DNA from 2 places in the Oceanobacillus sp. FSL W7-1309 genome. Region 2 is predicted to be linked to the other one. Evidence: riboswitches for the same ligand, from Rfam matches in the RefSeq annotation. Region 2 holds a riboswitch; the other holds the start of a gene.

Region 1 (4,911 bases), 950 kb from region 2:
AGCTATTCTGCCTCGACCCATCTTATCTCATTAACAAGATGGGAAAAGGCTACCGTTCAAAGATTTTCTTTTCAGCTACGCTAACACCTGCGGATTATTATAAAACCCTGTTGGGAGGAACTGAAAAAGATTACGTAACAGCAATTCCGTCTCCATTTGATCGTGAAAAAGCTGAGGTAATTATTCTGCCAATGTCGACAAGGTATCGCGATCGCGAGCGTACAATGACACCAATTGTTCAGTTTGTGGAGAATCTTATTACGAAGCAGTCTGGAAATTTCCTTGTTTTCTTTCCATCTTATCATTACATGGAAGCTGTACATGATGCATTTCAACAGTTTGCACCACATGTAAAGACGATTGTCCAAACGGTAGGCATGTCTGAAACGGATAGGGAGGAATTTTTGGCAGCTTTTATGCCGGATACGGAAGAAAAGCTTATTGGCTTTGCGGTACTGGGCGGCATTTTCTCTGAGGGGGTAGATTTAAAGGGAGAACGGCTTCAAGGTGTCATTATTGTTGGTGTTGGACTGCCGCAAATTGGATTGGAAAGAGATATTATCAAGGACTATTTCAACTCGATTGGCCGAAATGGCTATGATTATGCCTATGTCTTTCCTGGAATGAATAAAGTGCTTCAGGCGGGGGGCAGATTAATCCGATCTGAATCAGACCAAGGAACAATCGCTTTAATCGATGATCGATTTCTACAAAGGAAGTATCAAGCCCTCTTTCCATTTGAATGGCAACATTTTAGAATTGAACGGTAATGCAGGATGTTTAATATTGGCCAGAAAAGGAACACTACTTATAGCAGACGATAAAAAGGAGTGTATACTTGTGAGTCAATCAGAGATTAAAGCAGATGTAGAAAAAATCCTTAATGAAAGTCATACAGGCACGATGGCAACGGTGAAGAACGATAAACCGCACTCTAGGTATATGACATTTTTTCATGATGGTTTGAAGCTTTACACACCGACGCATAAAGATGCCGATAAAACAGAAGAAATTGAGAAAAATCCATTTACACATATTTTAATTGGTTATGAAGGCGATGGATTTGGAGATGAATATGTAGAATATCAAGGGAAGGTATCCTTAAACGATACGGATGACCTGAAAAAGAAATTTTGGAATGATGATATGAAACTATATTTTGAAGGACCGGATGATCCTAACTATACCATTTTGGAAATCGATCCGATTGGAATTCGGTTAATGAATAAAAAGGGAGAATCTCCTAAAGAGCTGGACATATAAAAAAGGCTGACAACATTATTGTCAGCCTTTTTAGTTAGCCTGGTAACTTTTAAATGTTAATACTATGGGTAATAACTTAGCTGCACGAACAGTCACGTCCAGCTCCAGCGCTAAAGCTGTAGCTGGACTTCTCTCACCTCTGTACGTCGCTAACTGGGCACTTCCGTTTTGTTCCTCCTACCATCCAGGAACAACTGAGCCTTGGAAGGTTTCCTCAACAAATTGTTTTACTTCATCGGATTGGTAAATATCGATAAACTGTTGTACAGCTTCGTCATCCTTGTTTTCTTCACGAACCGCGATTAAGTTTACAAATGTAGAATCCTGTTCAATAAAGATTGAGTCTTCACCAGGTACGAGACCTGCATCCATGGCAAAGTTTGAATTAATGGCAGCTGCATCAACTTCACCTAACTGGCGCGGGATTTGCGCTGGATCAAGCTCGATGAATTCATAATTGTTTGGGTTCTCAGCAATGTCATTTACCGTTGCATTTACGCCAAGACCTTCTTCTATTTTAATTAAACCTGCTTGTTCAAACAATAGTAATGCACGTCCACTGTTTGTCGGGTCACTTGGAAGACCGATACGGGCGCCGTCCTCGAGATCTGCTACATCTGTTACACCTTCTGAGTAAATCCCCATCGGGAATGTAACCGTATCTGCAACTTTAATTAAATCTAATCCGCGTTCTTCATTCATATGGTCAAAAAATGGCTCGGTTTGGAAGCTGTTTAAATCAAGCTCGCCTTCAGATAAACTAACATTTGGCATGACATAATCGCTGAAAGAAACTAATTCAATTGTTAGGCCATCCTCTTCAGCAAGCTCTGCAACCTTTTCTAAGATTTGTTCATGTGGTCCTGATGTTACACCGACTTTTAATTTACCGTCTTCCAATAATCCTTCTGCTTCATCTGAGCCGCCACCACATGCGGCAAGTACTGCCAACATGCATGCAAGTAATCCTGTGAATAGTAATTTTTTCATTATGTATCCCTCTTTCTAAAGTTGATTAATTAGTTGTTGGAACTGCTAGCCTCTCTACTTTGAGAATGGCATTTATTAATGTATCTTCTGTAATTTCTTCCGCCATTAAATGAATCGATTCTTGAGGCAGTAATGTTTTCTTAATAATACGTTGCAATAGTTCCTCGTCTCGAGCGTCAATGGATAAATGATTTAATGATGCTGGAAGCCCCCAATCATCATATACTGCTAATAGTCTTTTTAGCTCTTCATCCTTTTCTTCTAGAGCCAATTGAACTAAGATACCATAGGACACGATTTCTCCATGTAAAAATTGCTTGATGCTTTTAGCCTCTGTTAATCCATTATGGACGGAATGTGCACCAGCAATTCTTCCGGCCTTTTCCCCGAATCCGCCGACCATGCCACCAGTCATAATAATTGTTTCAATAACGCGTATGAGTGCATCCGATACCTTTTTATTGGATACCGATTCTAGTGCTTCTTTTCCATCCTTTAGTAAGATATCTCTGCACAAAGCTGCGGAGAATTGAGAAATCTGAAGCCAAACAGGTAAATCCTTATCCTTGTAAAAGGATCGAACTAAAGCATCTGCTTCATAATATTTAGCGAGTGTGTCACCAATACCGGCCTTCAAGTATTCAGGTGGCGCACCAGCAATAATAGCTGGCTCAATCAGCACGAGTGTATTTGCTACTGGGAACTCGGTATAGTGTGAATGGGTACCATCAGCTTGATAAAATACACTTAATGGTGTCCAAGCTGCACAGGTAGCTGCGATTGTTGGGATAAGTACGGATTTAATCCCGGCTTTTACAGCTGAGGCTTTAGTGAGATCGAGTGCTGTCCCCCCGCCAATACCGATTACTGCATCAACCCCATCATGTTGAAATGAAGTTGCGAATTGTTCGACAGCCTCAAGCGTACAATGTCCTTCCACAAACGTGATGTTTGAACGATCAAGCTCCTCTGGTATATAAGGAGAGGCAGCATTCCATGCCTTCCTGCCGCTAAGAATATGTATTTTCTTCACGCCTAACTCTGAAAGAAGTACACGTAACTCTTTTAAAATGCCTTCTCCGATTCGATAATGTCCTGGTGCGCCTTTCACAATTGCTGTTGTCATCTGAGCGTCTCCTTATCGTATTTCGGGAAAATAAAAATGCCTCTCTAAAAAAGAGAGGCATGGATATACTTGACAAGTAACCATCCTCTTATTTTCCAAAATACATATTGTATTTTGCAGGAATTAGCACCTATTCTCAGTTGAATTTAACTGGAATGGTTGCCGGGCTTCATCGGGCCAGTCCCTCCGCCGCTCTTCATAAGAGTGTTTATGAATTTGTTATTTCATATATCTTATAATCTATTGGTTGAAAAGTCAATTGATTTCATTTATTCATACTAAATCTGTTATATATTTACTGGATGATAATAAATGCATCGATTCCAGTGTTACGGACAACCTGTAAATGATTCTCTGCATTTGTCCTGTTTGTAAATGCACCAGCCTGAACGCGATACCAAGTTTCACCTGAAATCGTAACCTGTTCTACAAAAGCTTGAATGCCTTTAGAATTTAGGAAAGATACACGATCATCTGCATTTGCTTTTGATTTAAAGGAACCAGCAATAACCTTATACAGTTGGCCGGTACCAGGACCTCCGTTTTTTTCTTGCAGGTTAAATGCTCTCGCTAGTCCGTTGACATGCCCTTCTGCTACTCGCTGCTTCCATGCGTTCTGTTTCATTAAAGCTGCATTTCCACTATGGTCGATAAAACCATTTTCCGTTAGCATTGCTGGCATGGACGACTCACGTAATACATGGAAATTAGCTTTCTTTTTACCACGATTTCGTAATCCGTTAACTTTAATTATTTCTGCATGTAGAATGTCTCGATATCTAGCAGTCTGTGAACTATCTGAAAGGCTGCTATGAATGAAATCCTCATAGCCATCAGCAGAGCCGTTAAATGCATTACAATGAATAGATAGAAAATAATCAGCACCCCATGCATTTGCTTCATTTGTTCGTTGGGCGAGACTTTTTGTTGTGTTTCCAGTACGACTCATTTGAACACTAACATTACTGTAGTTTCCAATTAGCAGATCGCGTATTCGCAACGCGATATCAAGAACAACATCTTTTTCTTGTATTCCATTTCCAGTAGCACCGGAATCTGTTCCGCCATGACCTGGGTCTAAATAAAGTTTCATTAAAATCTCCTCCTAATATAACGTATGGTTGATAAGAAAAATCGAATTGGACAAACAACACTGTCTTAGTTAAAATCCATTTTTGTCACCTCCGTCTTTTTCTCGTTTGCTTATGGTACTTCTTTTCAAAACTACAATCGATGTGAATGTAGATTTGGGGAGGTAATATTTGATTTAATTTATTGGATAAACTAATGAGCAGAATAAAAAATATATTCAAATAATTATTGACATAATAAAAGTAAGCGAATACAATATGAATTAATAATTGTAAACTGTCTACATTACAGAATATTCAATTTATTTATTTGTTAGGAGGCCTGCATGTAGTAATGAATATAGGGAAAATGCATGTAAGTGAACAAGTACTTGCTTATTTGCGTAAAGAAATTATGTTAAATCGATATAAGGAAGGTGAACACTTAAAGGAATCCCAATT
Region 2 (4,911 bases):
CTAAATCCACTGGAGAACCTCCTGTTACCACATTAACGAGCGCTCTTCCTCTTGACCAATAATCTACTGTAGCAAACTGTTTAGCAAATATAGTTGGTTGAATCGAACCCGGGCGAATCGCAAAAAGAAATTTTAAGCGATCTGTCTGACCGATCAAATTAGCTGCAACAACTAGGGAATCCAGGCACCCTCCACCTGTTGGCAATAACAATGTTGAGAATCCTCCTTTTTCTGCTGCTTGTGCAATATCCCTAATATATTCAAATGTAGGCAGTCTTTCCGAACTTTCATCTGTCCCTGTCCAAGGGTTCACTTTTCTGCGTGAAGCATTATTGCTGGATGCGCCAACAAACTCTCCATCGCCTGATGTTGGTGCCATTGTAATAAATTCAACCATGTTAAAACCTCCACAATGTTATATATTTAACTTCTTTTTTCAAAGCCGTTGATATAAGAATAAAACTGCAATCAATCACATAGTAAAGTTATTCATTTCCAACTTTTCTCATCCTGTGTTCCTGTATATCAAGCTTTTGTTTTCCAAGTACACTCGATAAAAGTTCTTCTTCTAACTTTGCAAATTTTGGATTTGATCGAGTTCTTGGTCTTGGGAGATCTATTCGCAAATCCAGTTTCACCGAACCGTTTTCAATTAAAATAACACGGTCCGCAAGCTTAATTGCCTCACTCATATCATGAGTAACCAGAATCGTTGTAAATTTCTGTTTCAACCAAAGTTCCTCAATAAGTAACTGCATTTCTAACCTAGTCAACGCATCAAGCGCTCCCAATGGTTCATCAAGAAGCATCAATTTTGGTTTTGATGCCAATGCTCTAGCTAAAGCAATCCGTTGCTTTTGTCCTCCTGATAAAACGGCTGGCCACTCTTTTGCCCTCTCTTCTAAGCCGACTTGTTGTAAAGCCCACTTCGCTTGTTCCATCCATTCTTTCTTTAAACCTAATCCAACTCCAACATTCTCCAGAACTGTTAACCAAGGCAATAACCGAGCATCTTGAAACATAATTCGTGCCTGTTTATTTAAACCATCTAATAGGATATCATCCTGCTTAACCTCTCCGGTGGTTGCTTTCTCAAGGCCAGCAATATGTCTAAGCAAGGTACTTTTTCCGCATCCACTCTTTCCAACAATTGCAATAAATTCACCAGGATTGATACGTAGATCAACTTCACGCAATACTTCTAAATGTCCAAAGGATTTTTCGAGTTGGTTGATTTCCAATTCGACACCTAAATTTGTCATTCTAGAGAGAGCCTCCTTCTCATTCATTTTTAAAAACTAGGAGCAATTTCATTTTCTGGCAACTCTGATTGATGCAAAAGTAAATTGGACTTAATTCTATCTTCAAATTGGTCAAATGAGATTGAATTGCTTAACTGAAAAAACTGAATACCATCATTTCTAGCTTTTTCATATGACAGTTCACAGAATGTCTGTGGTGGGGCAACGAATGCCTCCACACCTTGCTTTTCAGCAAATTTTAATGCTGCACCCCTTCTTCCTTCTTTTAAATGTACAGCTGGATTTTCATAGTCTGCAACCTGTTTAGTTTTTGAATTATAAATCCGTAAAACCTTTCCTTCAACAATTGGTACGATAAACTTCCTTTCATCCAGTACTGCAGCAATAATCATACTTTTCTCTCCTCACTTCTTTGTATTTTTCTTTATTCTACAAAACTAGCTCCCAGGCTTTTCCGTAAAGCGGAATTAATATCAGCTTTTATATCCTCAGCATCTTCTAATCCGACCGATATTCGAATTAATTCTGGTGTAACACCGGTAATTCGCTGCTCTTCTGGTGATAATCTAGAGTGGGTCGTACTTGCCGGATGGATAACAAGTGTTTTTGAATCACCTACATTAGCGACATGTGATAAAAGCTTTACCGATTGGATAAACGTTTTTGCCGCTTCAAGTCCTCCTTTTATGCCAAATGTAAAGATTGCTCCTGCTCCACGAGGTAAATAAGTTTCCGCAAGCTCAAATTGACCATCTCCTTTTAAACTAGGGTAGTTTACCCATGTTACAAGTTCATGCTCATTTAAATACGCAGCAATCTGTTTCGTATTTTCGACATGCTGTTTCATTCGAAGCGACAGTGATTCAAGCCCTTGAATAAATAACCAACCATTAAAAGGAGATAAGGCTGTTCCAAGATCATGCCCTAACTCAAATCTAGCTTTTGAAATAAAAGCACTTTCACTAGTCAGTTCCACATATGATTGGTTATTTAGTGAATCTTTGGGTGTTGTAAATTCTGGAAAGTTACCATTTGCCCAGTTAAACTTTCCTGCATCGATAATGATTCCGCCAATCGATGTTCCATGCCCACCAATAAATTTCGTTGTCGAATGAATAACAATATCTGCTCCAAATGCGATCGGGCATTGGAGATACGGTGTCGTGAAAGTAGAATCTGCAACTAAAGGTATACCGTGTTCATCAGCTATTTGGCCTAATTTTTCGATATCAGCTATTTGCAGCCCAGGATTCCCAATTGTCTCCGTAAAAATTGCCTTTGTATTTGCATTAATCGCATTGGTTATTTCTGAGAAATTTGTTCCATCAACGAAACGAACCGTTACACCAAAACGTTTAAACGTTTCAGAGAAAAGATTGTACGTTCCACCGTATAATGCATTTGTTGTCACAATCTCATCTCCTACTTTTGCAAGTGTTAATAAAGCGATTGTGATGGCTGATTGTCCAGAAGAAACTGCAAATGCATCCACACCACCCTCTAACCCTGCTAGGCGTTTTTCAAGGACCCGGTTAGTTGGGTTCGCATTACGTGAATAAATATATCCTTCCTCCTGCATTTGAAATAGGGATGCAGCATGATCTGTGCTTTCAAACCCATAGGATGTTGTTTGATAGATAGGTACAGCCCTAGAATGTGTTACCGCATCAAGTTCTTGTCCCCCGTGCTGTGCAATAGTATTAAAATTTAAAATACCATCATGTTCATTCGTCATTTTTTATATCTCCTTTTCATTATTTAATGGCAGCAAAACTAATTTAATTAAACAGATAGGTTAACTTGGTTTAACAGATAAAAAAACATCGCTTTTAAAAAATGTTTTTCAATAACAAAGAGGCTGAAAGTGTTTTTATCAGTAAACATTCAAACATGATTGACAAAAATATCCGATTCGGAAATATACTTAGAGCATCAAGCGACAGATGGTGAGCACCCTTGTGATATGTACCCCAATGTCTCACCCATGCCCCTTCCGTCTACGTATATTTTCTGCGCTAAGTTTGTCTATCGTTCTTCATTTATTTAAATACTTTAGATATCTCGCAGCCTCTTTGAATTATCACATACACCCTCCTTATTTTCAGTGGAATTAAGAATTGGCACCTTGCTACTCAACTTATGACATAATTGCTGCCGCAGGATCATTAGACCAGATTCTTCCCCAGACTCTAGATAAGGATTTTTTATGGGTCAACTAATTTGCACTGGGGGAACTCCCTACATGTTCTCTCAATTTCTCCAGTTCACTCCCTAAAAACCTCGCTACTTCCAGCATACCGTATTTTCCGCTTTTTGCTTCTGCTTCGCTATTGTAGTTCGTATTTGTGTTAATATCGTACGTGTAAATATTCCCATCCTTATCCTCAATAAATTCGATTCCTGCAATACGAATATTATTCGCCGCTAGGACACGCTCATATTTTTCTAATACTGGATGATTAAATCCCTCACGAATTTGAAACTTAGCTGGCTGGGCACTTTCTTCACCCACCGGGCAAAAAAGATCATCGATTGTGCAACCATCTGCCGGACATAATTCAAATCCCTCTGATGTATCCACACGCACAGCATAAAGGAACTTTCCATTAACAAACTCACATCGCGTAATATAGGATTCCGGAGATTCAATATACTCTTGAAGTAACGTAACGCCATCAACCGGCTCTTCAAACGACTCCCCTTCCACATAATTTTGCAGTGCGTTTATGGAAGTAAATAATTGAACGCCCAAGCCTTTACCTGCACGATTATGCTTCGTTATAAACTTCTTCCCTTTAAAAGCTTCTGCTGCTTGTAAAATATTTTCTTTCCCTACAGCTGCAATTGTCTTTGGTGTCTTAACACCATACTTTTCAAGCTCAAGATATTGCAGAACCTTGCTTACTTCAAGCTGCAGTGCACGACTGCCGTTTATTACAGTTCTTCCATGATGCTCTAACCACGCGAGTACAGCATTCGTTAATTCTGGTGCAAACCGATTTCCACGGGTATGTGACGAGGCACTCATCCGATTGTAAAAAACCCCTTCTGGAGGTGCTGCACTAAGATCAACCGTACCATTATCAAGCAACCAATCTTCATAAGGTAAATTAAGCTCTTTTAATCGATTAATTAAATGCTCTGTCCACTCATTATTTTCATGGATAACGTATATTTTACTCATTTATAATTCTCCCCTAACTTAGATATGCGTTAATGAATTACGTAATTCTTCAACCTTAGGCATTACTTGCTTTGCAAAGCGTTCCAATTCTTCAAGCTGTGGAGAGCATTGTAATAATAGTTGATCTACTCCGGCTGCTTCATAAGCTAAAATTCGCTTTGCAATTTGTTCCGGTGTGCCAACAAGATTCGGACGCAATCCCCGGTTTGATACTGAGTAATCTTGCAATTTAAGCTGTTGCTCAAGCTCTGACTTCGTTGTAAAATCTTTCATACCTGCATAGCCTGCAGCATCTTTAACTGTCGTAATACGGTGTAATTCTTCCTGTGCCTCTTCCTCCGTATCTCTGCAAATAACATAGGCAGCCATACTAAATGATTGCAATGCTTCTTTTTCAGCCTTCTTTCTACGTCTCTTCATATCTTCAATTTTATTCCTAACTTCTTCCACCGTTCCGCCATGCAT

Evidence for each region. Region 2 has a riboswitch for S-adenosylmethionine ahead of NST46_RS00585 (O-acetylhomoserine aminocarboxypropyltransferase/cysteine synthase family protein). Riboswitches for the same ligand answer to the same signal wherever they lie in the genome.
Region 1: it holds a riboswitch for S-adenosylmethionine, as region 2 does, so the genes downstream of both, NST46_RS04830 (iron-containing alcohol dehydrogenase family protein) here and NST46_RS00585 (O-acetylhomoserine aminocarboxypropyltransferase/cysteine synthase family protein) in region 2, are expected to answer to the same signal.

Annotation. Positions count from the first base shown of each region.
Region 1 is NZ_JBBOBX010000001.1:1,070,139-1,075,049, reverse strand. It holds gene NST46_RS04845 (ATP-dependent DNA helicase) at 1-770, shown strand, start outside; gene NST46_RS04840 (pyridoxamine 5'-phosphate oxidase family protein) at 841-1,263, shown strand; gene NST46_RS04835 (MetQ/NlpA family ABC transporter substrate-binding protein) at 1,441-2,253, opposite strand; gene NST46_RS04830 (iron-containing alcohol dehydrogenase family protein) at 2,279-3,379, opposite strand; SAM riboswitch class I at 3,465-3,584, opposite strand; gene NST46_RS04825 (N-acetylmuramoyl-L-alanine amidase) at 3,675-4,472, opposite strand; gene NST46_RS04820 (GntR family transcriptional regulator) at 4,805-4,911, shown strand, end outside.
Region 2 is NZ_JBBOBX010000001.1:122,921-127,831, forward strand. It holds gene NST46_RS00570 (LLM class flavin-dependent oxidoreductase) at 1-397, opposite strand, end outside; gene NST46_RS00575 (ATP-binding cassette domain-containing protein) at 486-1,262, opposite strand; gene NST46_RS00580 (hypothetical protein) at 1,292-1,654, opposite strand; gene NST46_RS00585 (O-acetylhomoserine aminocarboxypropyltransferase/cysteine synthase family protein) at 1,687-2,997, opposite strand; SAM riboswitch class I at 3,355-3,462, opposite strand; gene NST46_RS00590 (ATP-grasp domain-containing protein) at 3,478-4,446, opposite strand; gene NST46_RS00595 (LLM class flavin-dependent oxidoreductase) at 4,465-4,911, opposite strand, start outside.